2 regions of the Streptococcus sp. IMAU 99161 genome follow, and region 1 is predicted to be linked to the other one. Evidence: predicted binding sites of a transcription regulator. Region 1 holds the regulator's gene; the other holds the start of a gene.
The links. Region 1 encodes Rex, which represses fermentation and respiration genes when NADH is low (regulators of the CRP and FNR family bind a similar motif). Its sites were predicted from a motif close to TTGTGAANTANTTCACAA; they were not measured.
Positions count from the first base shown of each region.

Region 1 (12,107 bases):
TTTTGTTGCTTCCGGTATTGTTTGCGAATTCCCCGAAGTTTAATTTTTAATTCCCCAACAGCTTGGATATAGGGGTCTAAGAAATTTTCCCAATCAATTGCCATCCTACCACCTTGTATTCTGAAACGTTTTTGTATACAATAAACACATCTCTTATTATATCATGAATCGCTACCAAAAAAAAGCAAAGGATGACAAAATGAACCATTTAGAAATTGAATACAAAACCATGTTAGACAAGGATGAATACCAATCCCTTCTTCCACTCTTTACTGACACTCAAGAGGTCGTCCAAACCAATCACTATATCGACACTCCAAATCAGCTCATCCGCAAAAAAAAGATGGCACTCCGAGTTCGGACCTTTGCAAGCACAGCTGAACTCACCCTAAAGGTACCTGAGACAGTCGGGCACTTCGAATACAATCAAGATCTGAGTCCAGAAGAAACCCAGTCTATCCTACAGCATCAAGCCTTACCAGATGGTGAAATTAAGGAATTGTTATCTTCCAAAAAGATCCCACTTGAGAAACTGGCCGTCTGGGGAAGTCTCACGACCAAACGCTTGGAAAAAGAGACAGAAGCAGGCCTAGTCGCACTAGACTACAGTACTTATCTGGACACAGCAGACTATGAATTGGAAATCGAGGTAGAGACAGCTGAAGAGGAAGCAAATTTTCAACAATTCATAAAGGACCACGGTATCAGCTACAAACCCGCTAAAAGTAAAATCGCAAGATTGGCACAAAGGTTGTTAAATAGCTGAAATTATCACAATTTTTTGCTAAAATAGTGCTAAGATTAAATTCTAAAAGAGGTTGGAATCACATGTCAGATAAAAAAAATATGAAACTCTTCTCTCTCAATTCAAATCCAGGCATTGCGCAGAAAATAGCGAAACACGCTGGCGTTCCACTTGGAAAAATTTCTTCACGCCAATTTTCTGATGGAGAAATCCAAGTCAATATTGAAGAAAGTGTTCGTGGATACGATATCTATATCATTCAATCAACGAGCTATCCCGTTAACAATCACTTAATGGAACTCTTGATCATGGTTGATGCTTGTCAACGGGCTAGTGCCAATACGGTCAATGTGGTCATGCCTTATTTTGGCTACGCCCGTCAAGACCGTACTGCTGCTCCTCGTGAACCAATCACAGCTAAATTGGTTGCGAATATGTTGGTCAAAGCCGGTGTGGATCGTGTCGTAACACTGGACCTTCACGCTGTTCAGGTCCAAGGGTTCTTTGATATCGCAGTAGACAACCTCTATACCATCCCACTCTTTGCGGAACACTATATTAACAAAGGATTAACTGGCTCCGATGTCGTCGTTGTTAGTCCAAAGAATTCCGGTGTTAAACGCGCTCGTAGTTTAGCCGAATACTTGGACTCTCCAATCGCTATTATCGATTACGAACAAGATGATGCCAACCGTGATTATGGCTATATCATTGGAGATGTCAAGGGTAAGAAGGCCATCTTGATTGATGATATTTTAAACACTGGTAAAACCTTCTCAGAATCATCTAAAATCGTTCAACGAGAGGGAGCAACTGAGATTTATGCCGTCTCTAGCCATGGTTTATTTGTCAAGGGAGCTGCAGAGTTATTAGACCAATCTCCAATCAAAGAAATCTTGGTAACAGATTCGGTTGCTACCAAAGAAAAGACTCCTAAAAATGTGAACTATCTGACAGCCAGCGAATTAATTGCTGAAGCAATTGTTCGTATCCAAGAAAGAAAACCGGTTAGTCCACTTTTTGCCTACCATAAGAAATAAGGTCCTCATTTGATATACTTTGATAATGCAGCAACGACGCCTCTCTTGCCTGAAGTCATCACCAAAATGACTGAAACCATGCAATCGACATATGGAAACCCTTCTAGCCTCCATGCCCATGGTCGAATGGCTAAAAAACTCCTCAGAGAAGCGCGTGAGCAAATTGCTCAAGCTCTCCAAACCCTTCCCAATCGCATTCTCTTCACTTCAGGTGGATCAGAAAGTAATAATACAGTTCTAAAAGGCTACTGTCTCAAACACCAAGATCAAGGCAAGCATATCATTACGACTGCTCTTGAGCACCATGCTGTCTTAGAGCCTCTTGAATACCTTGTCGAACGTTTTGGATTCGAGGTAACGATCATTCAACCAAGAGATGGTCGCATACAGGTCGATGATCTCAAGGCAGCCCTGAGACCTGATACCATCCTTGTCTCGACCATGTATGCCAATAATGAGACAGGTGATCTCTTACCCATCAAAGAAATCGGCCAACTTTTAAAAAACCATCCTGCAGCCTTTCACGTCGATGCCGTTCAAGCAATTGGCAAGGTCCCTGTCTATCCTGAAGAGCTGGGAATCGATTTCCTCAGTGCTTCAGCTCATAAGTTTCATGGACCAAAGGGGGTCGGTTTTCTTTATGCAGCGACTCCAGATTTTGATCAACTGTTACACGGTGGCGATCAAGAGAATAAAATGAGAGCCAGCACCGAAAATCTTATTTCCATCGTCGGAATGGCTGAGGCACTTCATCAGGCTAGTCTTCATCAAGAAGAAAACTTCCGCCAGGTTCAAAAACTCGGACAAGAACTAGTCAATGGTTTAGCAACCTACGACTACTACGTAAACGCTTGTGATGACCACCTTCCCTTTGTATGGAACCTTGGCTTTCCAGGTGTGCAAAATGACATCTTACTCATGCGACTGGATCTAGCGGGTATCTCTGTATCCACTGGTTCTGCTTGCACTGCTGGGACCGTACAACCCAGCCATGTTTTAGAAGCCCTCTATGGCGCTGATAGTCCTCGTCTAAAAGAATCCCTGAGGATTAGTTTTTCAGAACTCAATACCACTGAGGAAGTTCAAACCTTCCTCGCAAGTCTTAAAGAAATTTTATCATAGGAGAACAATATGGCATTTGGAACTACTGTTTCATTAAAAGACTGTAAATATACCTATCGTCTTCATCCCAATGTAAAGAAATACACCCTTCGCGACAACACTTTTGCTGTCACAAAAGTCGGTAATTTCGAATTAAATCGTTTACTTGAGGCTGTCCCCAACAGCGGTGATGGATTTTTACTCAAAATCATTTTTAATAAAGACCTCTCAGGCTTCAAAATTAACATCACTGATAAGTCTGGGCTTCGCCTAGTCAACATCTTTAAAGATTCAAAAAATGACATCATCCAACAAAAATTTTATTTCTTAATGGATAGTCTCGTTGAAAGAGAAATTTTCGATAAAATCGAGGTTTAAAAATGGTTACTTTAACTTATATAGATGCTTATCAAGTGGAACGTACCACTACTTACACCGATCTTGCAGCCTGTATTCTTGATTTTTCAGGCTGTGTGACCCTTCCGGACACCTACAACGTTACGTCCATTCACTACAAGGGAAAAAGACTTCCTTATACTGGAAAAATAGACGGCCTCTACAACTTTCTAAAGAAGATTGAACAAGACGAAAGAGCCTAAACAGTTGCTACAAACAGAAAATTCTTTGTTTGTAGTAACTGTTTTCTTTTGGTAAAAAAATAGAGAAAAATCGGTTTAGATAGTTGATTTTTTCACAATCTTCCTATACAATAAAGGGGAAAGGTTGTGATATTGTGAAACATGATAAAAATACACCAATTCCACGCGCAACAGCAAAACGCTTATCCCTTTATTACCGCATTTTCAAGCGCTTCAACTCCGAAAAAATAGAGAAAGCTAATTCCAAGCAAATCGCAGATGCTATCGGAATTGACTCAGCGACAGTTCGTCGAGACTTCTCTTATTTTGGCGAATTGGGAAGACGGGGCTTCGGATATGATGTTAAAAAGCTAATGAACTTTTTTGCAGATCTTTTAAATGATAATGCGATTACCAACGTAGCCATTGTTGGGATCGGCAATATGGGAAGTGCGCTTCTTAACTACCGCTTCCACGAGCGAAACAAAATGAAAATTGTCATGGCTTTTGATGTAGATGACCACGAACTGGTTGATACCAAAAGTAAGGATGGAATTCCCATTTACGGAATTTCTTCAATCAAAGAAAAATTAAAACAAGAAGGAATCCAGACAGCTATTTTGACCGTTCCTAGTGTCAAGGCGCAAGAAGTGGCAAGCCTCCTTGTCGATGCTGGTATCAAGGGTATTTTAAGCTTTTCACCGGTTCATTTATCCCTCCCAAAAAGTGTTGTCGTTCAATATGTGGACCTAACCAGTGAGTTGCAAACCCTTCTTTATTTCATGAGAAAAAACGAAGAATAACAAGAACAGCTTTAGTAAAAAAAGAGTGTGGGACAGAAATCGGTAATTCGTTAGAATTCGATTTCGTCATCCCACCTCCGCACAGTTGAGTAGGGCTGTAAAAGCTGATGAAATCCGCGTAGTAGAGCAGCCCACTCAACCACTGCGTCTTGCTCTACAATCCAAAGAAAATTAAGAGGCTAGGACTTTTGTCCCAGCCTTTTTTTATACTAAGAGATCAGTCTCTTCACGGTAACTGTAATAGTTATCTTCCGAAACAATCAAATGATCCAACAAGGTTAAACCCATCACATCACAGGCTTCTATGACACGATTGGTGACCTCATCATCATTTTTACTCGGAAATACTGCACCAGATGGATGATTGTGAGCTAGAATGATAGAGGTAGCCATATGCTTTAAGGCATAGTGGAGAATTTCGCGCGGTTCTGCGATACTACGATTGACCGTTCCGATAAAGATAGTCTGTTGGTGAATAATCTCATTTTGTGTATTCAAATAGAGTGCTACTAGATGCTCCTGCTTCTTATGGCCAATTTCCTGTTGAATTTTATGGGCCAATTTTTGACTGCTCATGATCTGTTCTGAACTCATCAACTGATCTTTGTGAATCCGTCTTCCTAACTCGATAACCGCTTGCAGTTCAATTGCCTTGACACGACCAATTCCTGAGATTTCCTGCAACTCTTCTAAGGTCAAATTCCCCAGCTCTTTTAAACTATTCACAGACGTCAAGAGGTTTTGGGCAATCTCATAGACACTTTTTTGTTTATTTCCAGTCCTCAGTAGAATAGATACCAGCTCCTGGTGACTTAACTTCTCAACTCCCTCTGAGACCAAACGTTCTCTAGGAAGCAAAGATGGTTCAATAAATGAAATTTCGTACATAATTTCCTCCTCACTTATTAATTCGTAATCAAAAGAGAAAATCATGTATTTCTTTACTGACAAGATATTTCTTGCTTCAAATCATCCAATACTAGCACTTGGTCTTTCTTAAACCAAATTTGGTATCCGCTCTGTACTTGCTCCAGTTCTTTTAAAAATGTTTGAATCTCAGAACGCATCAAATACTCTTGGTGCTGAGGAATCGCCTCTAGTGCCTGATAAAGCTGCTCGACTTCATAAATGCCTTTTGTAATTAAACCATTTCGTGGAAAATCATTGACTAAAAGTTTGTAAAAATGATGTAAGAGATGATAAATCCGATCCTTGGTCACAATTTTTCCTCCTTATCCTGCCTTACCACCTAGTATTATACCTTGAATTTCACACAGAAGTATGACAAGTCTCTTACATTATGTTACCAGTCTCTTACATTTTTACAGTTTTCATTCATAAAAATAGAAGCCTAGGCCTTGCCTTAAGCTTCTATTTCCTTAAAGTTGCATTTGATTGTAGGATTTCCCAAAGGAATCCAAGATATCTTTTGGAGCCTTGTCATAGTCAACGGAGGTTTCCAAACTCCCTTTGACAATCGTACGATAAGTTGCTGCAGCATCCTCACAAGTTACTAGCGTAATTTCATTGACACCTTCACGGTCTTGGATTACATCCACACGATCAGGGGTCACCGTCTCAACAGACGAGATGACATAGGTATAAATCTTTTCCTTATCCGTGATGTAGATCTTCATGCCAGCCTTGGCTTTTTCCAAAGGTGAGAATAACATAGCATTAGCACCAGTCAAACCAAAGACATGGTGACTGGCAAGTGAATAATTGCCTTTCCCCATGACTTGGGTTTCCTTCATGGTCCCTGCGCCATAATATAGGGCAACGTTTTCGAGTCCCTTAAAGATGGGAAGATTCATGTTTAATTCAGGAATCGAAATTCCACCAATAACAGGAAGCTTCTGAGCCTGCCATTGAGCATTGATCACTGCTTCAGTCGACAAAGACTGCACATGCTGAAAATCAAAACTCGTCTTTACTTTCTTATTTTTATCTAGGGTCTTTTTATCAACCTTGCTCACCTGGTATTGATTGGTGTGCCAAACCATGATCATATTTCGGATCGGTGCATTAAAGATCAATAATAGTGAGAGGATAATCAAGAGCGTTGCAACAACATTGATAAGAGTATTGCGTAAACTCTTTTTCTTTTTTCTTTTGCGTGACATTCTGTCCCCTTATCTATTCGTTTTCTTCTACTATTTCTTCGTCTTTTTCATCTGCCTGAACTGTTGTAAAGGTCACAATCTTAGCATCCTGATCCAGTCGCATCACTTTCACACCCTGAGTAGAACGACCAGTTTGAGAAATATTAGCCACACCCGTCCGAATCATCACACCAGTATTGGTTATAATCATAAGGTCTTCATTGCCTTCAACAGTCATGAGACCTGCGAGAGCACCATTTTTCTCTGTAATGTTGGCTGTCTTAATTCCCTTACCACCACGACCTTTGGTTGGGTATTCACTTGCCATTGTCCGCTTACCATACCCTTTTTCAGTGATGATCAACACTTCATCTTGGTCCGTAATCACGCTAGCACCGACAACCTGGTCTCCATCACGAAGATTCACTCCACGAACCCCAGTGGCTGTCCGGCCCATATTCCGAACGACCGATTCATTAAAGCGAACAGAATAGCCATACTTGGTACCGATGATAACGTCTGTATCTCCATCAGTAAGGAAGACATTGATCAATTCATCATCATCTCTTAGATTTAAGGCTTTCAGTCCATTTTGACGGATATTTGAAAACTCTGCTACATTGGTCCGTTTCACCAAACCTTGTCGCGTCGTAAAGAAGAGATAAGCCTCATCACTTCGATCTTGCTCAACATTGATAATGGTTTGAATGGACTCTCCTTCGTCCAGTTTCAAAAGATTGACAATCGGTAAGCCTTTGGCTGTACGTCCATATTCTGGGATTTCATAGCCTTTCAGACGATAGACACGTCCCTTATTGGTAAAGAAGAGCAGATGGTCGTGGGTGCTAGTTGATACCAGTTCACGGACAAAATCATCATCTTTTACACCCGTTCCTTGAACACCACGTCCCCCACGTTTTTGAGCTGTAAATTCAGCTTGGTCCAAACGTTTGATATATCCTTTGTTAGAAAGAGTAATCAAGACATCGGTTTCTTCAATCAAGTCCTCATCTTCAAGAGACAGAACTTCACCGACCATCAACTCCGTGCGACGAGCATCGCCAAACTTGCGTTTGACTTCTTCCAATTCTTCTTTGATAATTGCAACGACCCGTTCTGGTTTAGCCAAAATATCTGCTAAATCAGCAATCAAAGCTACCAAGTCATCGTATTCATTTTGAATTTTATCTCGTTCCAAACCAGTCAAACGACGAAGACGCATATCCAATATAGCTTGACTTTGGCGTTCTGACAGCTTGAATTTGCTCATCAATTCCGCTTGAGCCTCTGCATCCGTTTGGCTGTTGCGAATGATTTTGATTACTTCATCAATATGATCTAGGGCAATGAGCAAACCTTCTAAAATATGAGCTCGGGCTTCTGCCTTTTCCTTATCAAAGATGGTCCGGCGAGTCACTACTTCTTTTTGATGCTCAATATAAGCGCCCAAAATTTGACGAAGAGAGAGAATTTTAGGAACTCCATTTTCAATGGCCAACATATTGAAACCAAAGCTAGTTTGCATTTGAGTCAGCTTAAAGAGGTTATTTAAGATCACGTTTGCAGATGCATCCCGGCGTACTTCAATGATAAAGCGAACCCCTTCACGGTTGGATTCATCCCGTACAGCTGTAATCCCTTCGATCCGTTTTTCTTGCACTAAACGGACAATATGTTCATGGACCTTGGTCTTATTGACCATATATGGAAACTCAGTCACGACAATGCGTTCTCGGCCGCTCTTAGTTACTTCAATCTCAGTGCGAGAGCGAAGGACGATAGAACCTTTCCCTGTCTCATAAGCCTTGAAGATCCCTGATTTCCCCATGACAAGAGCTCCTGTCGGGAAATCCGGGCCAGGCAAGACTTCCATCAAGTCGCGTGTCGTCACTTCAGGATTGTCCATCATCAACTTCACAGCATCAATGGTTTCTCCAAGGTTGTGAGGTGGAATATTAGTGGCCATCCCAACAGCGATCCCCGTTGCCCCATTTACAAGAAGGTTCGGAAAACGCGCTGGAAGAACTAATGGTTCGCGCTCACTGGCGTCATAGTTATCCACAAAATCAACGGTATTTTTGTTGATATCGCGCAACATTTCAAGAGCGATCTTACTCATACGAGCTTCGGTATACCGTTGTGCAGCGGCACCATCACCGTCCATAGAACCAAAGTTTCCATGACCATCCACTAACATGTAGCGATAACTCCACCATTGCGCCATCCGAACCATGGCTTCATAAATAGAGGAATCCCCGTGTGGGTGATATTTACCCATAACATCCCCTGTGATACGAGCTGATTTCTTATGTGGTTTGTCAGGTGAAACCCCCAACTCGTTCATACCGTATAAGATACGGCGATGAACAGGTTTTAAACCATCTCGAACGTCAGGAAGAGCACGAGACACGATTACACTCATGGCATAATCGATAAAGCTCGTCTTCATTTCTGATGTTAAATTCACATTAATAAGATTATTATCCTGCATTCAAAAAATGCCTCTCTTTACTTAATTCACCCCTCTATTATATCACATTTTACGCTATTTTACTCTCTGTGAGCACAAATGTAAAAACGTTTACATCTTAGGTTCTATACTATTTTGAGTGACAAAGACATTTAAAAGTGGTAAAATGAAAACGAATGAGAGATGATCTCAAAAAAAAATGAAGGAGATGTTTAGACTCATGACTGCAACTAAACAACACAAAAAAGTCATCCTTGTTGGTGACGGTGCCGTAGGTTCATCTTACGCTTTCGCACTTGTAAACCAAGGTATTGCTCAAGAACTTGGAATCATTGAAATTCCTCAATTGTTCGAAAAGGCTGTCGGTGATGCTCTTGACCTTAGCCACGCCCTTGCCTTCACTTCACCTAAGAAGATCTACGCAGCTAAGTACGAAGACTGTGCAGATGCCGATCTAGTTGTCATCACTGCTGGTGCACCTCAAAAACCAGGTGAAACTCGTCTTGACCTTGTAGGTAAGAACCTTGCCATCAACAAATCAATCGTAACTCAAGTTGTTGAATCAGGTTTCAAAGGTATCTTCCTTGTTGCTGCGAACCCAGTTGACGTCTTGACATACTCTACTTGGAAATTCTCTGGATTCCCTAAAGAACGTGTTATCGGTTCAGGTACTTCACTGGACTCAGCTCGTTTCCGTCAAGCCCTTGCTGAAAAATTGGACGTAGATGCTCGTTCTGTTCACGCCTACATCATGGGTGAACACGGTGACTCAGAATTCGCTGTTTGGTCACATGCTAACATTGCAGGTGTCAACCTTGAAGAATTCTTGAAAGACACTCAAAACGTTCAAGAAACTGAACTCATCGAATTGTTCGAAGGTGTTCGTGACGCAGCTTACACTATCATCAATAAAAAAGGTGCTACTTACTACGGTATCGCAGTCGCCCTTGCTCGTATTACAAAAGCTATCCTTGATGATGAACATGCTGTCCTTCCTCTTTCAGTATTCCAAGAAGGTCAATATGGCGTGAAGAACGTCTATATCGGTCAACCAGCCGTTGTTGGTGCGCATGGTATTGTACGTCCTGTAAACATCCCATTGAACGATGCTGAAACTCAAAAGATGCAAGCTTCTGCTTCTGAGTTGCAAGCCATCATTGATGAAGCATGGAAAAACCCTGAATTCCAAGCAGCATCTAAAAACTAATCCATCAATTGAAAAGGCTCTCTGATTTCCAGAGAGTCTTTTTTCTAGCTCTAAATAAATAAAAAAGAGAGATTGGGACAGAAATCGGTAATTCGTAGAATTCGATTTCGTCGTCCCACCTCCGCACAGTTGAGTAGGGCTGTAAAAGCTGATGAAATCAGCGTAGTAGAGCCCACTCAACCACTGCGTCTTGCTCGACAATCCAAAGAAAATTGAGAGGTTAGGACCTTTGACCCAACCTCTCTTAACTACTCCACCCTGAGGGAATCGAACCCCCATCTCAAGAACCGGAATCTTACGTGATATCCATTACACTAAGGGTGGCAACTGTTATAGTATATCAAATTTTCAAGTAGATGACAAGTAAAAAAGAGAGGGGGACAGAAATTGGTCATTCGTTAGAATGCAATTTCGTCGTCCCACCTCCTCACAGTTGAGTATGGCTGTAAAAGTTGATAAAATCAGCGTAGTAGAGCCCATTCAACCACTGCGTCTTGCTCGATAACCCAACATCAAATAGAGGCTAGGACTTTTGTCCCAACCTCTTAAAAATATTACAATTCGATATCGCCAAACAAGTCAGCCATTGAGAATCCAGTTTGAGTTTCTGGAAGATCAAAGTCACGTTTTTCTTGTTTTGGACGACGTGGGCGAGATTGACGTTTTTCTTGTTTTTCGCCTTCTTCTTGAGCTGGACGTTCTTCAAGAGCTTTGATTGAAAGGGATACACGTTCATCAGCAGCATTTACTTCAAGAACTTTAACAGTTACTTCTTGTCCAACTTTAAGAACATCTTTTGGATTTTCAACACGTTTGTGTGAAATTTGTGAGATGTGTACAAGTCCGTCGATACCTGGCAACACTTCAACGAATGCACCGAAGTCGGTCAAACGTTTAACAGTTCCTTCGATGACATCACCAGCAGCCAATTTTTGTTCAACGCCATCCCATGGTCCAGGTGTTGTAGCTTTCAATGAAAGGGATACACGACCTTCTTCTTCGTTTAAGTCAAGAACTTTCACTTGGATTTCTTCACCAACCGTTACAACTGATTTAGGTGATACGTTACGTTCGTGTGACAATTCTGTCAAGTGAACCAATCCATCAACACCACCAAGGTCGATAAAAGCACCAAAGCTTGTGATACGTGCAACTTTACCAGTTACGATATCGCCAACGTTCAATTTACCAAATACTTCAGCGCGTGCTGCTGCAGCTGATGCTTCAACAACTTCACGACGTGAAAGAATGAAACGATTTTCTTTTGGATCTACTTCTTTGATTTTCGCATCAAATTCTTGACCTACGAAACGCTCAGTGTTACGTACAAAACGAGTATCAAGCATTGAAGCTGGAATAAATCCACGAAGTCCTTCAAATTCTACTGAAAGTCCGCCTTTAACAGCGCGTGTTCCTTTAACAGTAACAACTTCTTCTTCACGACCAACCAATTTGTCCCATGCTTTGCGAGCTTCTAAACGTTTTTTAGATACAAGGTAAGTTACTGTATCAGTATCTTTACCAACTACTTGACGAAGAACAAGCAATTCAAGTGTTTCACCTGGTTTAACCAAATCGTTGATGTCCGCATCACGATCGTTTGTCAATTCGCGAAGAGTCAAGACACCTTCTACACCAGTTCCAGAGATTGCAACATTAGCTTGGTTCGCATCAACTGTCAATACTTCAGCAGTAACGACGTCACCTGGTTCAACTTGGCTAACACTGTTTAGCAAATCTTCAAATTCATTCATCTAAAAAATCCTCCAACAATCAAGTTTTCCTAACTTGACATACTAATAATTATTTTTCCTAAGCAAGCACCCGCAACGAGATTCAATATCACCTTTAACGACTTCACCCTATAAAGAAATAAAATACCTAGTTAGATATTTTATCACTTATCTGATATTACCTAAGAACTGGGGTAGCTGGATTCGAACCAACGCATGAGGGAGTCAAAGTCCCTTGCCTTACCGCTTGGCTATACCCCATTAATGAGATGGAGAGAGAGGGATTCGAACCCCCGAACCCGAAGGAGCGGATTTACAGTCCGCCGCG
Region 1 is NZ_JAAPAW010000006.1:5,438-17,544, forward strand. Features, by position in the region: gene HA044_RS02310 (GTP pyrophosphokinase family protein) at 1-104, opposite strand, end outside; gene HA044_RS02315 (CYTH domain-containing protein) at 200-766, shown strand; gene HA044_RS02320 (ribose-phosphate diphosphokinase) at 829-1,785, shown strand; gene HA044_RS02325 (cysteine desulfurase family protein) at 1,795-2,907, shown strand; gene HA044_RS02330 (DUF1831 domain-containing protein) at 2,917-3,264, shown strand; gene HA044_RS02335 (DUF4649 family protein) at 3,267-3,485, shown strand; gene HA044_RS02340 (redox-sensing transcriptional repressor Rex) at 3,620-4,267, shown strand; gene radC (DNA repair protein RadC) at 4,472-5,155, opposite strand; gene HA044_RS02350 (porphobilinogen deaminase) at 5,209-5,487, opposite strand; gene HA044_RS02355 (class A sortase) at 5,647-6,390, opposite strand; gene gyrA (DNA gyrase subunit A) at 6,404-8,860, opposite strand; gene HA044_RS02365 (L-lactate dehydrogenase) at 9,060-10,046, shown strand; tRNA gene HA044_RS02370 (tRNA-Arg) at 10,299-10,370, opposite strand; gene rpsA (30S ribosomal protein S1) at 10,601-11,800, opposite strand; tRNA gene HA044_RS02380 (tRNA-Gln) at 11,969-12,040, opposite strand; tRNA gene HA044_RS02385 (tRNA-Tyr) at 12,050-12,107, opposite strand, start outside.

Region 2 (12,107 bases), on a different contig from region 1:
TTTTATTGTCTCATTCGATGCCGATTGCAGGGATCGAACCTGTGACCTACGCGTTACGAGTGCGTTGCTCTACCAACTGAGCTAAATCGGCGATTACCTTCTTAGTATAGCACTCTGAGAACGGATGTCAAGCACTTTTAGTTGATCTTTTTAATCAAGTCTAGACTGATGTAGAAAAGAGCTTATTTGAGAGACGACCTCCTCCTTCTTGCTATGATAAAAATCATGAGGGGCATCCTCATAAACAACTTGGACATTGGAGTGATTTCTAGCAAAGTCTTTCGCATAATTCTGCCACTTCGACCGACTAAAGCTAGTTCCCTCCCCATTTGAGACGAATAGGAGCACAGGGATTTTAGAATCAATGGTAAATCCACTAACCTTACGAGCATTTTCTTTCACTGCACGAGTTTCGTTTAACATAGCCTTCGACAGCAACTGCTTGTAAGCTAAAAATCGATATTGTTGGCGTTCACTATCCGTCAAATCATCATTTTTCAGGTAAACAGACTCTGGAAAATAACGGAGCAGCCCAATCTTACTCGTCCAATAGGCTAAGGTCATGAGAGTTGGATGTTCCTTTAAATCCTGATAACTTGCCGGCAGGGCCCAATCAAGACCGATCACTGCCCTTACTTCATTAGGATATTTTTCTTGCCAAGCAAGACTCTCAAGACTAGCCATTGAATGCGAAACAATCACATAAGGTCCCGAAACTTCGGCTTGCGACAAAGCTTGACGGGTCTCAGAAAGAACCTCCATCACATCTCTGGATTGATCACTATCTTCGCTGAAACCATAGCCCGCTCGCTCTACGACGACTACTTTGTATTTTTTGGATAGGGGATCTGATAGATTTTTAAAGTCTAATATAGGCGATGCAATACCAGCACCTGAAAGAAAAACGATCGTTTCCGGCCCTTCTCCTTTGACATATACATTCATTTGATGTCCATTGACTACAACCTTCTTACCTATGGGCATGAGGAGCTTGCTTTCTTTTTGCAAACTAAGTTGGTGGAAACCAAATGTACCTCCTAGAAAAAGGATAAGAAAAACAAAAATGATCCAGCTATACTGTTTGAATTTTTTCATAGCCATATTGTACAAAAAATAGAGCCTGTAAGCAAGAGACTTAACGGCTCCCAAAAGAATGCTAGTACCCAACTTTCCAATACAAAAAAACAAGATCCACCTGGGATCTTGTTTTCCTGTTTTTTTTAAGCTTTGCCTTCTGAACCGAATACGTCGATACGTTCTTCAACAGCTGCTGTAATTGCTTCGAAACCTGGTTTCAAGAATTTACGTGGGTCGAAGAGTTTCTTCTTGTCGTATTCTGCTTCGTTTGCATCGTATTCACGTACGAATTGACGAGTAGCGTTTGCAAATGCGATTTGGCATTCAGTGTTAACGTTAACTTTCGCAACACCAAGTTTGATGGCTGCTTGGATTTGATCATCAGGGATACCTGATCCACCGTGCAATACGATTGGGAATCCTGGTACAGCTTCAGTCAATTTTTGCAAGTGGTCAAGGTGAAGACCTTTCCAGTTTGCTGGGTAAGGACCGTGGATGTTACCGATACCTGCTGCCAAGAAGTCAATTCCTGTAGCAACCATTGCTTTAGCATCTTCGATTGGTGCCAATTCACCGTCACCGATGATACCGTCTTCTTCACCACCGATAGTACCAACTTCAGCTTCAACGGAAACGCCTTTAGCATGAGCTTTTTCAACGACGTCTTTCGCCAATTTAAGGTTTTCTTCAACTGGAAGGTGTGAACCATCAAACATGATTGAAGTGTAACCAGCTTCGATACATTCAAGAGCATCTTCATAATGACCATGGTCAAGGTGAATAGCAACTGGTACAGTGATTCCCATTGCTTCTACAAGGTTTTCGATAAGGGCTTTACATACTTTGTAACCACCCATGTATTTTGCAGCACCCATAGAAGTTTGGATAAGTACTGGAGCTTTCTTAGCTTCTGCTGCACGCAAGATAGCTTGAGTCCACTCAAGGTTGTTTGTGTTAAATCCACCAACTGCATAACCATTGTCACGAGCTGCTTGGACAAATTTTTCTGCTGAAACGATTGCCATTAGTAGTAGGCCTCCTCTAATTTTTTGTGGTTAAACCACTTACATTGTTTATTTTATCACTTTTACACTAAAATTACTAGTCTTTCCTGTGGCTTTACGTGATTTCTTCTGATAAAAGAGGAGGAACCCTCTCCCTCCTACCTTTTCAAAAAGCAAAAAAGGGAGCTAACCCCCTTTCAATCCTTCTCTTTGAAATTTTTTAATGAGACTAGAAAGCCAATCCCGCAAATCACAAGGGATACCGCTGCAACCCATTGTGAATAGAAATAAGCATCAAATAACTGACTGTCGGTAAATAGTTTTCCAAGAAGCCCGTTGACCAATCCCTCAAGCAACGGAAAGCTCTCGTACATAGCAAGGATTGCCGCAAGAAAGAGAATACAGCCTGCCATCAAGAAAAGATTGGGAATCCACTTTTTAATCCTTTTCTCTTTCCTGAGCAAATACTTAGAAGCAATCGCTGCTAGAAAAGCGAGGACGTTCCATATGTTTAAGGCGATAAAATATCTAAAAGTATCCTTGTATGCGCCTATCACCATAGCTAAAATCATAATAGGACCGAAAAAATTAAGGGCACTTCCCAATAGTGCAAAGAGGCCATCGGCCAAAATCAGATACTTCTTCTTCATGTTTATACCACCTCTCCCACCTATTCTACCACAAAGGTTTCGAGAAACAAAAAAGATAGCCGAAGCTATCTTCATCCGATGCGGAGAGAGGGACTTGAACCCTCACGACCTAAAGCGGTCACAGGATCCTTAGTCCTGCGCGTCTGCCAATTCCGCCATCCCCGCGATTGAGTACCTTACTAGTATATCAATCATCGAGATGTTTGTCAAGATTTTTTTCAAACTTTTTTCAGGGTTTGCCATCTCTTTCAATGAAAAGAGGCCAGGTGACGAAACCTAACCTCTTCTTCTTACTTACTATCGTGGTTTTCGACAGCTGCGGTCACAAAGGCTGTGTAAAGACCTTCTGGACGGTTTGGACGGCTTGACAATTCTGGGTGGTATTGGCAAGCCACAAAGAATTTATTTTCTGGAATTTCAACGATTTCGACCAAACGGTTGTCTGGAGAAACACCTGAAAAGACCAGTCCTGCTTCTTCGAATTGTTCACGAAAAGCATTGTTAAACTCATAACGGTGACGGTGGCGACGTTGCACCACTTCTTGATTGTCATAGGCTGCTGCTGCTTTTGATCCTCGCTTGAGTTTTGATGGGTAGAGCCCTAAACGAAGGGTCCCTCCCATATCTTCTACATCGATTTGATCGCGCATGATATCGATCACTGGATACTTGGTTTCTGGGTCCAATTCTGCTGAGTTAGCTCCTTCTAGTCCCAAAACATCACGTGCAAACTCGACACAGGTCAACTGCATACCAAGGCAAACTCCCAGCATTGGTACATCATTTTCACGCGCATACTTGATGGCCTGAATCTTGCCTTCTGTGCCCCGTTGGCCGAAACCACCTGGCACGATGATTCCATCAGCTCCGTCAAGGAGTTCAGCTACATTTTCAGCTGTCACATCATTGGCATTCACCCAGTCGATTTTGACTTCAGCATCATTGGCATATCCAGAGTGTTTCAAAGCCTCTACAACTGAGATGTAGGCATCTTGCAATTCTACGTATTTGCCCACCAAGGCAATCTTGACCTGTTTCTTGAGGCTCATGACCTTATCGACCATAGCAGACCATTCCGTCATATCTGCTTGTGGGACATCCAATTTCAAATGATCACACACGATTTGGTCCATATTTTGCGCTTGCAAATTCAATGGAATTTGGTACAAATGCTGTACATCAAGAGACTCGATGACGGCTTCTGGAGCTACGTCACAGAATTGAGCCAACTTGTTCTTGATTCCTTGCCCGACAGGCTTTTCCGTACGGATAACCAACATATTTGGCTGAATTCCAAGTCCACGCAATTCTTTCACAGAGTGTTGGGTTGGTTTGGTTTTCATTTCTCCTGCAGCCTTCAAGTAAGGAAGAAGGGTGGTGTGGATGTACATAACATTTTCAGCACCGACATCTGCCTTCATTTGACGAAGAGCTTCAAGGAATGGAAGGGACTCAATGTCTCCAACGGTACCGCCAACTTCTGTGATGATGACATCTGAATCGGTCGTCGTCGCTGCTCGTTTGATTTTTTCTTTCAAGGCATCCGTAATATGAGGAATGACCTGTACAGTAGCTCCTAAGTATTCCCCATGGCGTTCCTTCCGAAGAACCTCGCTATAGATTTTTCCTGTCGTGACGTTTGAGTATTTATTGAGGTTGATATCGATAAAGCGTTCATAGTGACCAAGGTCCAAGTCTGTCTCAGCACCATCGTCGGTGACAAAGACTTCCCCGTGTTGATAGGGGCTCATGGTACCTGGGTCAATATTGATATAGGGGTCAAATTTTTGAATGGTGACCTTCAATCCACGATTCTTAAGTAGACGCCCAAGACTCGCTGCAACGATTCCTTTTCCGATGGATGATACGACACCACCCGTGACAAAAATATATTTTGTTGACATGCGCTTTCCTCTTCTTCTAATGTTGTAGAGGCCATTCCTCTTTGCAGAAAAAAACAAAAATAGCTCCCTAATCCATAGGGAGCTCCGACCTCAAAATGAGGTGCCCTAACAATATCTTACCGCAAATACTCTTCTTTGTCAAATTGAAACGTTTATGAAGAACATTTTCATTTCCTTATGAGGCTGGCTCTACTCCATTTCGTGTGACGAGAAATTTCTCAAATTGAAGATCAGGCATGCAGGAAGCAAGATCCTTGTGGATTCGCTCCAGTGCTTCTAAGCGCATCTCTACTGTGGTCTCTTGGTTTCCTTGGATGACAAAGAGGGCATTTTTTGTTGTCTCCTCAAATTTGTAAAGGTCGCTATCCCGTACATCCAACCAAGCTAGAACCCCTTTTTGATCTCTGTAGACGGGGTCTGTCGGCGCTACATGCTTTTCGCTAGAAAGGATAGGTAAGAAGAGATCTTCTCTTTGACTGATCGTAAATTCAATTGGGCCTTCAATTTTATCCAGATCATGTCCTCCAATAGCGAGATAGGTTCTCAGACATTCAACATTATAAATGTCAATGATACTATTGATCTGAGGCAGAGAACCACGATGCTGGATGTTTCGGATGAGGGCAAGAATTGTTGGCGGATTTTTCTTGATACTGCGCCCTACCTTTTGCAACAAATCGGTATAGCCTGTAACGACCGCTGATTCTGCAACTTCTTCCAACTTACATTGGAGCGCCCATTGTTCCATCGCTTGCTTCTTTTCAAGAAAAGCGACAGGTAAAACAGCTTGAGGATCCACATGTTTAGCTATGCCAACCACCACCGTGTCAATACCGGCATCTACTAAACTGTCATCTAAACGAAAGTCCATTTGGAACACCTCCTATTTGGGGAATATTACATGTTCATTATACTCTAACTTACCACCTTTTTCAATGTAAACCAAAAGGGAGTGGGACAGAACGAATGTTGACTAAAAATCGTTCCTTGTCCCACTCTCAATCAACTACTGCGTCTTGCAGTTCTATCTATCATAGATAAGAGGCTGGACACTTTATGCCCAGCCTCTTATGTTTTATTCTTCTTCGTCGTCAGATTCTTCTTCTTCGTCGTCTTCTTCGCTCAATTCAACTTCTTCGCCCAAATCATCTGGTACGATTTCATTGATTTCAGCATCGTAAGCTTCGACTTCACTCTTTTCATCATCTGGATTTTCTTCGTCATATGAAAGAAGGATCTGCTTCGTAAACTTCTTCGTCTTCTGGATCGTCGTCGTTGTAATCGATCGCATCTTCGTCTCCATCCATGAAGGCATTAACACGTTTTTTCTTGCGTTTCTTAGGTGTTTCGTCTTCATCTGTTTCTTCAAGAGCAATGATTTCTTCATCAACTTCATCGATGGCATACCACGAACGAAGGCCCCATTTGTTATCTCCAAGCGGGATAAAGCTTCCATCCACATTCAACTCAGTGTAGAACAATGGAAGAGCTTCGCGGATCTCGCTGTTTGATTTTTCAAGATAGTTTTGAATTTCATTTACAAGATCACTAAAGTACATTTCATGGTCACGTCCACGCAATTCCAAGATCGCACGCGCCACTTCAATCATAGAAAGTTCACTTTTTTCTTGTCCAGCAAATACTTCTAATTCCAAGGGTAGATCTCCTTATGTTTCATTTCCTAAATGGAGAGGAATCCGGTCTCACACCTCATCCTATCCTCACTGATAGACGAAAAGCCTCTATCAGGCATTTTATCGTTACACTCTATTGTACGATAAATTTCCCCTTTCGTCAAAGGAAAATTCCAGGATTCTCCAGGAAATCAGAAATCAAAAAAGAAGAGCCTCGCGACTCTCCTTCTTGTTCTAAATTATTTTACTTTTGCTGAGCTTGTAATCACGTTCACAGCTTTCTTCACAGTGATGTCATGTTTCAACATTTCTAGTGAAAGAAGGTTACGAACTTGTGCAACTTCCATATGGTAGTCGCTTGCCAATTGTTCGATTTCAGCATTGATTTCTTCTTCAGTTGCTTCAAAGCCTTCTGCTTTCGCTACTGCTTCAACCACAAGGTTTGTCTTGGTACGGCTTTCAGCTTCAGCTTCGTATTGTTTATGAAGATCTTCTTGAGTTGTACCAGTGATTTGGAAGTACATGTCAGGTGAGATTCCTTGGCGTTGCATGTTTCCAAGGAATTCATTTACTGAGCGATGAACTTCTTCATGAATCATTTCTTCTGGAAGTTCTACGATTTCAGCATTTTCAACTGCTTTATCGATCGCTGCTGCTTCGACAGCATCTTTGTATGCTTCTTCTTTTGCTTCAGCTAATTCTTTGCGGTATTTTTCTTTCAATTCAGCAAGTGTTTCAACTTCTTCATCGATGTCTTTTGCCAATTCGTCGTCAAGAGCTGGCACTTCTTTTGATTTCACTTCGTGGATCGTTGTTACAAATTTTGCTTCTTTACCTGCAAGGTCAGCAGCTTGGTAATCTTCTGGGAAGGTTACGACAACATCAACTGTTTCACCAGCAGAGTGTCCTACCAATTGCTCTTCATATCCTGGGATGAATTGACCTGAACCAAGTCCAAGTGAGAAGTTATCTCCTTTACCACCGTCGAATTCAACACCATCAATTGTACCAACGAAGTCGATCACTACTGTATCCCCTTCAGCAGCAGCGCCTTCTTTAACGACCAATTCAGCCAAGTTGTTGCGTTCGCGTTCGATACGAGCATCTACATCAGCGTCTGTGACTTCTTTAGAAACTTCTACTGAAACTTCAAGGTCTTTGTAAGCACCCAATTTAACTTCAGGTTTTGTCACAACAGCTGCTGTCAATGTCCAGTCTTGACCTTTTTCCATAGAAACAACGTCAAATGTTGGTTGAGCAACGACTTCAAGACCTGCTTCTTTCACAGCTGCTTCATAGGCTGCAGGAAGAACATCATTCAAAGCATCTTGGTAAAGAGCTTCTTCACCAAAACGTTGGTTGAAGATTGGACGAGGAATATGACCTTTACGGAATCCAGGTACGTTCAAAGTTTTCTTAACAGATTCAAACACACGGTCCAAAGCTGGTTTGATTTGTTCTTGACTGATTGTGAAAGTCAATACACCATGGTTTGTTTCTTTGTTTTCAAATGATACAGACATTCTGTCTCTCCTTAAAATAATATAGTCATTCTCTATAATTTTACCATAAAAGTTTGAAAAAGCAAGTTTTAAAACGGATTTACATCTCTTTTAGTTCAAAAAAACTAGCTCCTGAAAGCTAGTTGATGTTATGCTTTTCGGATCGGGTCTTCCTGGTATCTTGCTCGGGATCCACCGATCAATTTTGGCCGACTGGCCAGGGCTGTGACATGGGCACCTCCTAGTTCACGCAGGGCTGGACGAATGGGGACTTGGACATGTTTGACATGCATTCCAACTGAGGTATCTCCGATGTCTAGTCCCGCTTGAGCTGTGATAAATTCCACTTCGACAGGATCTTTAAAATACTTGAAAGCTGCGAGTTGCCCAGCACCTCCTGCATGGAGACTCGGAAGGACATTGACGATTTCTAGCTCCTTCTTGTCTGCCAATTCTCTTTCAACCACTAAGGCCCGATTGAGGTGTTCACACCCTTGAACTGCAAGAAAAATTTCTCTTGATGTCAATTCGTCCAGCAAGGTTTTAACAATCACCTCACCGATTTCGATACTCGACGCCTTGCCGATTTGACCTCCCGCTACTTCACTTGAAGATAGGCCTAAGACTAGAATTTGCCCCTGGCGAAGATTGGCCTTGTCTAAAACATCACAAAGAATGAGCCCTGTATCTTTCTTCAGTTGCTCCAGATCCATGAGTTAGCTTCCTTTCTTTTGGAAGGCATAATAGACCACATAGCCTAAAGCCATTCCAACAAAATTCTGAGCAAGGTTATTTGGAATATCCGAGATAGCAGCTCCCCAGCCATTGCCTAAAAAGAGAGCAGAAGCTAGTGCGTAGCCGCCTACCATGACGACTGTCGCAAGAAGCAAGCCTAGGTAACGAGCTTTTCCCTTGAAGCCAGCGAAATAGCCTTGTCCCCCGTGAAAGAGGAGGCTAAAGAACATCCACTGAGGATAACCTGAAATGAGGTCGAGTAAAAAGGCTCCGACACCACCAACAATAGCGCCTTCCTTACGTCCAAAATAGAAGGCTGTGAAGTATACACCCAGATCTAACAGGGTGACAATCCCTGTGGGAGTTGGGAGTTTGGTATAGTAGCCAAGAACCACCGTCAAGGCTGTCAAAATGGAAAGGCGGGCAATGAGTTGAGTTCGATTAGATGTCATATTGTACTACTCCATACTGGTCTGAATGTTGGATTGCTTTGAAGACAAAGTCTTTAGAAGCTTTCACAGCTTCAAGTGGAGATTTCCCTTGAACCAATTGACTAGAAATACTAGATGCAAAAGTACAGCCAGCCCCTGTATTGTTCTTTTCTAAAACAGGTTCTTCGATCACGGTGAAATCTGTGCCATCATAAAAGACATCGATGGCTTTTTCTTTATTGAGACGATTGCCCCCTTTGACCACGACAGTTGGAGCACCTAATTCATGGAGTTTGCGAGCAGCAGCTTTCATATCATCGAGCGATTGAATCTGACTTTGGGTCAAGATTTCAGCTTCTGGTAGGTTTGGCGTAATGATGGTCACATAAGGGAAGAACTTGATCAATTCGTCTCGAAGAGCTGAAACTTCCACATCGTGGCTTTCCTTGCAGACCAAGACAGGATCGAGCACTACTGGGATATCTGCATGAGCTTTGACATAGTCCAAAGCTAGGTCTGCCACTTGAACATTTGGCAAAAGGCCGAGTTTAATGGCAGAGAAAGGAACCTCTTTGAGAGAACCCAGTTGTTGAGCGAAAGTAGTCGGATCCACCGGAATCACTTCAAAACCATGCTCGGTCATAGCTGTCAAACAAGTTACCGCCACAAAGCCATGTTGTTTGTTGGTTGTATAGGTTGCAAGGTCTGCATGAAGACCTCCCCCACTAAAAATATCATTTCCTGAAATTGCAAGAATTAATTCATTACTCATAGCGTATCTCCTTTAAATATAAGCCATTTGGCGCTGCTGTTGGACCTGCAAGATTGCGGTCCTTCTTTTCCAAAATCAGATCGATCTGCTCGATCGGCATCCGATCATTTCCGATCTTTAGCAAAGTTCCCACCATATTGCGGATTTGCTTGTAGAGAAAGCCATTGCCCGAAAAGGTAAAGAGCAGGCGATGATTTGCCGCGTCCTCGACCAAGTGAGCTTCTGTAATCGTGCGAACCTTGTCTTCCACACTGGTCCCTGAAGCGGTGAAACCGGTGAAATCATGGGTTCCCTCCAACTTTTGAATGGCCACTTGCATCTTGTCTACATCCAACGGATAAGGGTAGTGGGTTGCATAGTGACGCATCATGGGGTTCTTGGGACGGCCATAATCCACGATAAATTCATAGGTTTTGCTGTGCTTCTTGTAGCGTGAGTGAAAGTCATCTGAAACCGTCTCAACACGAATCACATCGATATCCTCAGGTGTTTGGGTATCCAGGGCAAAGCGGAGCTTCTCCTCATCCCGCGCTTGAGGGAGATCAAAATGGATGACCTGCCCAAGAGCATGGACACCAGAATCCGTTCGCCCTGCTCCATGAACGGTGACAGGCTTTCCTTGATTAAGACGCGTCAAGGTCTTTTCGATTTCTTCTTGCACACTACGGGCATGCGGTTGGCGTTGAAACCCTGCAAACAAGGTCCCGTCATATGAAATGGTTGCTTTGTATCGTGTCATGGTTTTATTTTAACAGGATATAGAAGGGGTTACAAGAGTGGAAAATTCAAACTGTCCGGGTACAGTTTTACAAACACAAAAAAGAAGCAGAATGATGAACATCCTGCCTCCTAACTCCGACCTGTTACAAATCAACTAGGTCTCAGTCTCTTTTTTATTTTTCAAGTTCATTCCTGCTGCTCCTAAGATCGCTCCTAGTAAAGCGAGTCCCAGAGCAGATTCCACTCCCGTTTCTGGAAGTTGCTTATCAGGGTTTACTGTTTCTGGACGAACTGCTTTTTCCACAGTTGCTGGAATTGACGCTTGGGTATTTACTGGTGCTACTGGTTGATCCTTCGAGATCACATGAGGTGTTGACTGATCTGGAGCAATTTTGTTTACGAGCACATCTAATTTCACTGGTGCCTCTGCTGAAGGGCTTGTCGGGATCACGACTTCTTTGGTACCGACTTCAACAATTTCTGCAACCGGCTCTGTGGCAATTTCTGTAGCTATCACTTTTCGACTTTGATCAAGTTGCGAAACCTCTACATACTCAAGGCCTTGTCCTTTAACTCCAGCCTGGGTCACTTTGCGTTCTCCTTTAGAGAGATCTGGATTGGTGCGTTCCACAAGGTCAAAATCAAGTTCTTTCTCTACGATTTCAAGACTTGGTTTGTCTTCCACTAGGGCTTTGACGTCATTTTCAGCCAAGCTACCTTTTTGCGTGATTGGCTTGAGCCCCGCAAGGGCTTGGGTCAAAGTGGCCACTTCTTGATCCACCTGATCTTGATGAGCACGGCTCACATTCCAATTCAAGCTATCTAAGACTTTCGCAAGTGCTGCGCGAGATTCTGGTGTGTAAATGGCTAGATCTGTTGGCACCGTAGCAACTACTTTTCTAAGAGCAGTGAAGTCCGCCTTGAAATAGTCCTTGTTGTGGTTGGCAAAAGCTTCCATGACCTGGAAGACTTCCTCTTCCTTGTATTCATTGGCAGGTTCATCAGCCCAGATTCCCAACATACTTCCAGATGTTGGTATCTTGACATCAGGATATTTAGTTGAAGCCAACTGTTCAAACGGAACAGTTTCTGAATTTCGGATAGCTTTTTCGAGCGGATAACTTTGATCCCCCTTGTGGCCCAAAACATAGTACCAGTCTCCGTTGGTATTAAGTAATTTATAACCCTTATCTGCCAAATACTGTGGAGATGCGAGGTTATAGCCCCACCATCCTTTAGACCAGTATGAAATCAAGACGTCCTTGTCAAAGGCAACATCATCTTCATCTCCATAATAGAAACCATCGTTAAAGGCCATTGGCTGCAAGCCTTTTTCACGCGCCATAGCTGCAAGACTATTGGAATACTCCGCAAATTTACCATAGAGGTCATACCACTTGAGGTAGTACCAGCCTTGCGCACTGGTAGCGTCATTGGCATATTCATCTGTTCCGTAGTTAAAGATCTTAGACTTGTCTTTGAAGTAGTCCATGTACTTGCCAATCAAGGCTTTGGTAAAGTTGACTGCTGCTTCATTGGTCAAATCCATGGTTGTTTTTGAAACCGTATCAAAGCTGGCTTGTGGGTTTTCAATGCCCAATTTTTCCAAGGCCACTAACAAGGCATCCATGTGGCCAGGACTATTGACCGCCGCAATCAAGCCGATTCCTTTAGCAGT
Region 2 is NZ_JAAPAW010000013.1:30,413-42,519, reverse strand. Features, by position in the region: tRNA gene HA044_RS08455 (tRNA-Thr) at 19-91, opposite strand; gene HA044_RS08450 (alpha/beta fold hydrolase) at 151-1,101, opposite strand; gene HA044_RS08445 (class II fructose-bisphosphate aldolase) at 1,221-2,102, opposite strand; gene HA044_RS08440 (hypothetical protein) at 2,279-2,731, opposite strand; tRNA gene HA044_RS08435 (tRNA-Leu) at 2,811-2,896, opposite strand; gene HA044_RS08430 (CTP synthase) at 3,022-4,635, opposite strand; gene HA044_RS08425 (B3/4 domain-containing protein) at 4,811-5,506, opposite strand; partial or broken gene rpoE (DNA-directed RNA polymerase subunit delta) at 5,711-6,290, opposite strand; gene tig (trigger factor) at 6,509-7,792, opposite strand; gene HA044_RS08410 (TIGR01440 family protein) at 7,921-8,484, opposite strand; gene HA044_RS08405 (ECF transporter S component) at 8,488-8,958, opposite strand; gene HA044_RS08400 (bifunctional hydroxymethylpyrimidine kinase/phosphomethylpyrimidine kinase) at 8,948-9,709, opposite strand; gene truA (tRNA pseudouridine(38-40) synthase TruA) at 9,702-10,448, opposite strand; gene HA044_RS08390 (family 20 glycosylhydrolase) at 10,584-12,107, opposite strand, start outside.
Region 2: the regulator Rex is predicted to act here: its motif matches at 2,147-2,164, upstream of HA044_RS08445 (class II fructose-bisphosphate aldolase).